DNA from 2 places in the Actinoplanes sp. NPDC049118 genome. Region 2 is predicted to be linked to the other one. Evidence: riboswitches for the same ligand, from Rfam matches in the RefSeq annotation. Region 2 holds a riboswitch; the other holds the start of a gene.
What was found. Region 2 has a riboswitch for cyclic di-AMP ahead of AB0B58_RS14235 (hypothetical protein). Riboswitches for the same ligand answer to the same signal wherever they lie in the genome.

Region 1 (4,207 bases), on a different contig from region 2:
TCTCGCCGCGGTCGGAGGTGAGGTCGAGCAGGTCCAGTCCGGCGCATTTGGCGCCCTTCGCGTAGAACGAGCCACCGAAGAGCTGGTAGCCCGCGCAGACGGCCAGCACGGCCGCGCCCTGGTGCACTGCCCGGTGCAGGCCGCCGTCGGTTATCAGCCGCTGCGCCGCGAGCGCCTGCGGCCCGTCCTCGCCGCCGCCGATCAGGTAGATGTCGGCGGTGGTGGGCAGCGCCTGGTCGGAGCGGACCTCGTAGGTCTCCACCGGGATGCCGCGCAGGGCGGCCCGGCGGCGCAGGATCAGCATGTTGCCCCGGTCGCCGTACGTCGACAGCAGGTCGGGGTAGATCCACACGATCCGCAGCGTGCTCTCACTCATGCCTTCACCTCCGCTGGCGCTCCGGCGACGACATGAGTTTGGTACTGAGTTGATGATTCGCTCGCAAGCTCGCTCATGCCGTCACCTCCGCTAGCGCTCCGGCGACGACATGAGTTTGGTACTGAGTTGATGATTCGCTCGCAAGCTCGCTCATGCCGTCACCTCCGCTGGCGCTCCGGCGACGACATGAGTTTGGTACTGAGTTGATGATTCGCTCGCAAGCTCGCTCATGTGTTCTTCCTCGGTTCTCCGCCGCGGGCAGGCTCAGTTGACACGGTCCAACTCCGCTCGGATGTCCTGGAACGCGGTGTAGTTCGCGATCACCTCGAGTCGGCCCGGCGGGCTCGCCCGCACCGCCTCGTCGAAGGTATGAACGTGCCGGAAGGCCACATCGTTCACTTCCAGGCGTACGGCGAGGTCGTAGGCACGGTCGCCGGTGATCAGGACCTGCCGCCCGCGGAGCGGGGAGAAGTCGACGTCGTAGAGCCACGACGTGTCGAAGCCGTCGGGGTCGCGGGCGTTGATGGAGAGCAGTGTCGGCGCCACCTCGGCCATGTCGAAGGCCTCCAGCCAGCTGGCCGGGTTCTTCGCCAGCAGCAGCCGGATGTTGCGCCCGTCGCGCTCCACCTGTGCGTAGCGGCCGGCCACGGAGGCCACGCCGGCGAGCCGTGGCGCGGCCTCTATCGGCCGGACGCCGAACTCGGCGGCGACGGCCAGCGCGGTGGCCGCGTTGCCGAGGTTGACCTGTCCCGGCAGCTGCAGCTTGACCAGGTGCCAGTCGCCCTTGGGGTCGACGACGCCGTCGTCCTCCACGGTCCACTGGGCCCGCGGGCGGCGCAGCGGGCAGCCGCTGCACCACCAGTCGCCGTCGGCGCGCTCGATGGGCGAGCCGCACTCGGGACAGACGAAGGAGTCGTCGTGCCACCGCTGCCCGGCGCTGAACCACACGACGTGCTGCGTGTCGATCGCCGCCCAGACGACCATCGGGTCGTCGGCGTTGGCGACCACGTGCACGTCGGGGTGGGCCGCAAGGGCCGTGCGCCACATCTGCGCCATCATCGCCACCTCCTTCGCCCGGTCGAGCTGGTCGCGGGACAGGTTGAGCAAGGCGACCACACGCGGGGTGGTCTCGTCGATCACCCGGGCGAGGTAGTGCTCGTCGACCTCGAGCACCGCGAACGGGGTGGCGCCGGCCTTGGCCAGGGCCGAGGTGTGCCCGGTCGGCATGTTGGCACCGAAGGAGTTGGTGGCGACCGGGCCGAGCACGCCGAGCGTGGCCGCGGCGAACCGGGTCGTGGTTGTCTTGCCGTTGGTGCCCGACACCAGCGCGATCGCGCGGCCGGCGGCCAGGTTCCTGAGCAGGTCAGGATCGATCTTGAGACCGATCCAGCCGCCGATCACCGAGCCGTCACCGCGTCCCGCGGCCCGCGAGAGCGCCGCAGCGGTTCGCGACACGGAGGTCGCGACCTTGGCCCGTAGGGGCATTTTCCCGTCCGTCACGGCGACGAGGGTACCGGAAACGGACACTACGTCGAGTGGCCCCGGGGCCCGCGGCCTGCGGTGGGCCGGGATCGGCCGAACGGATGATCTCCGCTCCGCCGCTCGGTGCGACGTTTGGGCCGGTGGGGGCGTTTAGACCGGCATTCTCCCGATCTTGGCCCGGTCCAAGATCCACCCGCCCGCGGCTTTTTGTGTGTTGTGTTTCACCCGTTACTTTCGGCGCAGCGTAAGTGGTCAACTACGCCACGTATCGGCATTTGTCACAGCGGGGTTACAAACCGGACAGGGTCAGGTGTGCCAAATACTCTGGGTGACCATTCGGGGCCCCACGGTCCCCGCGGAAATCGGGTAGCAAGGTTGGGCCGGTGAGCGTCCGCTCGCCGCTCGTATCGCATCGGACCACGCCGAGCCCTGCCCCGGTCCGGGCGGCACGACCACTGAGGTAGCAACAACCACACAGGCATACGGGGGCAGGGACGGGGGACCCAGATTCGGTCCGCCGGTGGTCACGTCGCTTCGGCGGCGCGTACCGCCGGGACCTTGGGGTGAAGTCGCCAGCGGCGACCGGGCATCCTTCCCGCCCGAACCCGACAGCTAACCTCGCAGGCGTGCCGGAGGGATATCTCTACCGTGCACGAACGCAGTTCGAGCCGGAACCGCCGCATGGCCGGAACCGGCACCATCGCACTGTCCCTGGGTCTCTGCCTCTGTGCCGGCCAGCTGGTCGCCACCCCGGCAGCGTCCGCCGCGGCTCCCGTCGTCGAGGCGGCCGCCGCATCGGCGATCAAGCCGAAGATCACCAACTCCGCGACCCGCTCCATCGCGTGGGGCAAGGCGGTCAGGGTGACCGCCAAGGTGATCGACCCCAAGACCGGCAAGGTCGTCACCAAGGGCTCGGTACGCCTGCAGGCCAAGCGCGACGGCAAGTGGCGCACCTGGGTGACCCGGAAGCTGTCCGCCAAGGGGACGGTGACCCTGGCCGCCGAGCCGCACATCACCGGCTACTTCCGGACGCAGTACACCGGAGCCACCGGCTACAGCTCGGTGACCAGTCCAGGCATCAAGGTCACCGTGCGCAGCAGCGGCGCGAAGGTCCTCGCCGAGGCCAGGAAGCACAAGGGCGCGCTGTACAAGTTCGCCGCGGCGGGCCCCAAGCGCTTTGACTGCTCGGGCTACACCCAGTACGTCTTCCGCAAGACGACGGGCAAGAAGCTCCCGCACAAGGCGAACTCGCAGCAGAAGCACGGCAAGAAGATCAGCAAGAGCAAGAAGCGGATCGGCGACCTCATCGTGGTCCGGTCGGGCTCGTACGGCACGCACGCCGGCATCTACGCGGGCAACGGCTACATGTGGGACTCGCCGCACTCGGGCGCCCGGGTGGGCAAGCACAAGATCTGGAGCAACAACTACGTCGTCCGGCGCCTCGCCGCCGCCTGACGGAGTCATCCGTAGCGGTGCGGCACCAGTAAGTACGGTGCGGCACTAGTAAGAGCAGTACGACAGTTCAGTGGGGCGCGACCCGGTTCGGGTCGCGCCCCACTGTCGTATGCGCTCCACTTTCTCCTCCACTTTGCTCCCCGCCCGGGTGCCGGGGGGCGGCGTCCCGCTCCCGAACGCCCGATTTCGGGGGACTTTCGTGCCCGGGTGGGCGGCATGTCGGAAAGTGGACCATGGCGCGGACCGTGAACCCCTCCACTTCGGCTCCACCGGCTCTGACGTGCGCATTCATCCGCGAATCTGACTCGCAGGCCGCGTCATTCTGGTTGCGGGTGGAGGGAAGTGGAGTAGAGTGGAGCGCAGTGGCAGGGCCTGAGGAGCTGACTCCGAAGGGGTTGCCGGCCCAGACGACAGGCGGTCCGCGAAACCGCCCGGGGCAGGGGGGTTGGGCCGATGTTTCTCGGCACGCACACCCCGCGCCTCGACGACAAGGGACGGCTGATCCTTCCGGCGAAGTTCCGCGACGAGCTGGCGGGAGGTGTCGTGATCACCAAGGGGCAGGAGCGTTGCCTTTACGTCTTCCCGATGCCTGAGTTCCAGCGCATCGCGGGCCAGTTGCGCGAGGCGCCGGTCACCAACAAGGCGGCGCGGGCCTACAGCCGGGTGTTCTTCGCCAGCGCGCACGACGAGATCCCCGACAAACAGGGCCGGGTCACCATCCCGGCCCACCTGCGGGGGTATGCGGCGCTCGACCGCGAGCTGGTCGTGATCGGCGCGAGCACCCGGGTGGAGATCTGGGACAAGCAGTCCTGGGAGCAGTACCTCTCGGCGAGCGAGGACGAGTTCGCCGACATCGAGGAGGGGGTGCTGCCCGGCGGACTGTGAGGCGTGGCA
Region 2 (4,207 bases):
ACGACCTGCATCAGAACGCCCGCGACGGCGTGCACGTGGCGTCGCTGGCCGGCTCCTGGATCGCACTGGTGGCGGGACTGGGCGGCATGCGGGACTCGGGCGGACAGCTGTCGTTCGCGCCGCGCCTGCCGAGCCGGATCAACGCCCTGGAGTTCTCGCTGCTCTGGCGCGGCCTGCGGCTGCGGGTGGAGGTGACGGCCGACGAGGTCACCTACTCGTTGCGCAACGGCGGCGGCTCGGCCCGGTTGGACCTCCTGCACCACGGCAAGGAGGTCACGATCACCCAGGTGAAGCCGGTCGTGCTCGGCATCCCGCCGGCGCCGCCGACCGACCTGCCGCCGACCCAGCCGGCCGGTCGTGCCCCGGTCCGCCGGGCCACCGGCAGCTGACCGACCCCGGCAACGAGAAAGCCCCCGTCCTCTCGCAGGGCGGGGGCTTTCTCATGGCTGGAGGATCAGAGCATCGACACGTGTACGTGGTCCGTGTGGTCGCTCGGGCCGGAGTACGACTTCCAGCCGGTCGCGGGGAACCAGATCTGCCTGTTCCAGATGACGTACAGGATGCCGAGCCGGTCGGCGTTGCGGACCAGGAACGCCATCAGGTTGTTGCCGTACTCCCGGGTGTCCCGGTTGTGCCAGGGCGCGAAGCCGCTTTTCTGCAGCGACCAGTCGCAGGCCCGGCCCTTCGGATGCTCGAACGGGCCCCCGTTGCGGTGGCAGCCGACGAACCGCTTGAAGTTCGCCTTCTTCACTTCCTTGTACATGTGGAAGGTCCGCGGGGTGACGCAGCCGCCGGTCGTCGGGTCGTTCACGCTGCACGACTCGGCGCCGAAGTCGCCGTCGGAGTTGCGCGGCGCCGCGGCGGCCACGGGCGAGTTGGCGAGCACGAAACCGCCGGTCACCGTGGTGCCGCCGACCTTCGCCAGGGCGTTCTCCGCCGACTCCTTCTGCTTCTTCATCAGGGCGAGGTTGCGCTGCTGGGCCTTGACCTCCTGGTCGAGGCGGGCCTTGGCCGCGCTGACCTGGTCGATGGCCTGGTAGAGCTCGTGCAGCTTGCCGTCGTTGAGGGCGCTGATCTCCTCGAGCGAGACCGCCTTCTTGAGGAAGCCCCGCGGGCCTTTGGCGTTCAGCAGGAAGCCCATGGTGGAGATGCCACCCCTGCGGTACTGCTGTGCCGCGACCGCGCCGACCTCGGGAAGCAGGGCGTCCCGGCGGGACTCGGCGTTCTTGACCTGGAGGGCCAGGCCGAGCTGCGTCTTGGTCGATTTCGCTACCGCCGACTTCGCCGCGACGAAACGCCGACCCGTGGAGTCGAGAACGTCGTTGAGAAGCGGATCGTCGTCGCCGTCATCGGCTGTCGACGACTTCTTGTCGTCGGGGTCGGCGCTGGCCGGAGCGGCGGGCACGAGAAGCATCGTGACCGCGACGAGCGGTGCCAGGGCGAGGACCAGCCACCGGCGGGGTCTTGCCGTCATTCAGAATCCTTCCGCGTGGCCGCCGACCGGGTTAGCTGACGGGTTCGGGACGGAAGCGATCCCTACCACGGTTAAGTGGATTCACCCCACTACTACGTGTGGTTCCCCGGCTCGCCTCGCGGCGATTAGGCGGTGGGCTGCCGGCACCTTGGGGGCGGTGCCTTCCTTGGCAGCAACCGGCGGCCAGCTTACCTGACATCGGGCCGTCTGCCAGTCTCCGCGAGGGCCAGAAAAGCGTTACCCCACAACGACTTTCCGTTACCTTTCGATGGAATGGCACGGGCCGTTAACCCATGGTGAGACATCGGTGTGAGTCGTTGCATTCCTTTCACGCCAGAATTACGCCGAGTGCTCGCATTGTTGCCCAGAGTGCGACACCTGTCGATTCTTAGCATCGATGGGTAGTGTTCGTCACGGTCTCAGAGCAGACCGCCGCCTAATCGCCGCAAGGCGAGCCGGGGAACCAACCGAGTAATGGGGTGAATCGGGTCCGCGCCGTAAGCGTGGACCGGTAGGGATCGCTTCCGTCCCGAACCCGTCAGCTAACCCGGTCGGCGGCCGACGGAAGGAAAGCACGTGAGGCTCAACCCTGTCCGCCGGCGATTAGCGACCGTGCTCGCGGCGCTCGTCGCCACCTCGGGGCTGGCGCTCGTCGCCCCGTCCCCCGCCTCCGCCGCCCCTCGTCCGCTCGCCGCGCCGGGTGATTCCGGCGACGACGGCGAGGGTGGCTCCAAGTCCCTGGTCCAGCAGCTCGAGGCGGCGTCCCGGGGCTTCGTCGAGGCCAAGGAGGCCCTGGTCCGCTCCAAGAAGCGCCAGCAGCAGTTGATCGACAAGCTCAAGGAGATCGACACCGAGCTCGGCCCCAGGCAGGCGGCGCTGGACGACATCGTCCAGCAGTCGTATCGCGTCGGGCGGCTCGGGCCGATGACCGCCCTGCTCACCGCCGACTCCACCGGCAGCATGCTGGACCGCGCGGAGATCCTCGAGACGGTCGCCGTCAAGCAGGACCGCGCGGTGCGTGACCTCAAGGACTCCCGGAGCCGGCAGGAGCGGGCGAAGACCGCGATCGACGCCGAGATCCGCGACCAGCAGCGCCAGCTCGACATCATGGCCAAGCGCAAGGCGCAGGCGGAGGGCGCGCTCAAGGCGGCCAACGCGGCGAACGGCGTCGACGAATCGTCGAGCGGCGCCGAGTCCAGCGGTGGGGGTTCCAGCGGCGGCGGCAGCAGCCTGAAGGCCGCGGCCGCGCCGCGCAACTCCGACGGCTCGCTGCCGAACCAGTCCTGCAGCGTCAACGACCCGACGACGTCCGGCTGCATCACGGGGCGCACCCTGCACGCGATGAAGGAGGCGCAGAAGGACGGCTTCACCCGCTTCGTCTCGTGCTTCCGCGAGCAGAACAGCGGCGAGCACCCACAGGGCAAGGCCTGCGACTTCGCCGCCGACAAGAAAGGCTTCGGCGGCGTCGCGACCGGCAGCAGCAGGACATACGGCGACAGGCTGTCGAACTACTTCATCAACAACGCCGGCGGGCTCGGCGTGCTCTACGTGATCTGGTTCAAGCGGATCTGGCTGCCCAGCAGCGGCTGGAAGGCGTACTCCCGGGGCAACGGCGACCCCTCGAGTGATCACACCAACCACGTGCATCTGTCGATGCGCTAGCCGGCAGGGGTGCGGGGCCTACCGCTTGACGTAGGCCTCGTACTCCTTCAGCACGTCCTCGGTCCGGCCGTCCGCCCGGATCTGCCCCGACTCGAGCCAGATGCTGCGCTCGCAGGTGTCCCGGATCGACTGCTCGCTGTGGCTGACCAGGAAGACCGTGCCGGCCTCGGCGCGCAGGTCGCGGACCCGCTGCTCGCTGCGCCGGCGGAACTTCGCGTCGCCGGTGGCCAGCGCCTCGTCGATCAGCAGCACGTCGTGCTTCTTCGCCGCCGCGATGGAGAACCGCAGCCGCGCCGACATGCCGGACGAGTAGGTGCGCATCGGCAGCGAGCTGAAGTCGCCGCGCTCGTTGATCCCGGAGAACTCGATGATGTCCTTCACCTGGGACTTCACCTGCGCCGGAGACATGCCCATCGCCAGGCAGCCAAGCACGACGTTCCGCTCGCCCGGCAGGTCGTTCATCAGGGCCGCGTTGACGCCGAGCAGCGACGGCTGCCCGGCCGCGTAGATCGCGCCCCGCTCGACCGGGAGCAGCCCGGCGATCGCCCGCAGCAGGGTCGACTTGCCGGAGCCGTTGGTGCCGATCAGGCCGACGGCCTCGCCCTTGTAGGCGACGAAGCTGACGCCCTTGATCGCGTGCACCTCGCGCAGCGTGGCCGGCTTGGCGCCGGTGACGATCCGCTTGAAGCTCGACAGCGGGCTGCCCGTTCCGGGCGTCGCGGACTGGTGTACCCGGTAGACCACGTGTGCGTCGTCGACGATGACCGTCGGTTCGCGCCGGTCGGTGCTGGAGCCGTCAGCCACGGCCGTACCCCTTCTCTCCGCGCCAGAAGTAGACATAACCACCGAGCCCGACCAGGAGCGTCCAGGCGATCGCCTGGGCCCACAGCAGCGGGGCCGACGCCGACAGCGGGACGTCCTCCATCAGCGCGTGCCGCATGAGGTCGATGAAGATCAGCATCGGGTTCGCCTCGACCACGGCCAGCTTCCAGCCGCTCAGGTGGTCGGAGAAGAGCGTGACCGGGTAGAGCACGGCGGAGCCGTAAAGCCAGATCCGCATGATGAACGGCA

Region 1: linked by a shared signal. The riboswitch ahead of AB0B58_RS05825 (NlpC/P60 family protein) and the one ahead of AB0B58_RS14235 (hypothetical protein) in region 2 are both predicted to bind cyclic di-AMP.

Annotation. Positions count from the first base shown of each region.
Region 1 covers NZ_JBEZDY010000003.1:230,281-234,487, forward strand. The annotation lists gene AB0B58_RS05815 (glutamine amidotransferase) at 1-376, opposite strand, end outside; gene AB0B58_RS05820 (MurT ligase domain-containing protein) at 641-1,861, opposite strand; cyclic di-AMP (ydaO/yuaA leader) riboswitch at 2,313-2,500, shown strand; gene AB0B58_RS05825 (NlpC/P60 family protein) at 2,540-3,313, shown strand; gene mraZ (division/cell wall cluster transcriptional repressor MraZ) at 3,767-4,198, shown strand.
Region 2 covers NZ_JBEZDY010000008.1:96,917-101,123, reverse strand. The annotation lists gene AB0B58_RS14240 (glycoside hydrolase family 65 protein) at 1-389, shown strand, start outside; gene AB0B58_RS14235 (hypothetical protein) at 455-1,474, opposite strand; cyclic di-AMP (ydaO/yuaA leader) riboswitch at 1,478-1,616, opposite strand; cyclic di-AMP (ydaO/yuaA leader) riboswitch at 1,898-2,047, shown strand; gene AB0B58_RS14230 (hypothetical protein) at 2,051-3,136, shown strand; gene AB0B58_RS14225 (ABC transporter ATP-binding protein) at 3,155-3,940, opposite strand; gene AB0B58_RS14220 (ABC transporter permease) at 3,933-4,207, opposite strand, start outside.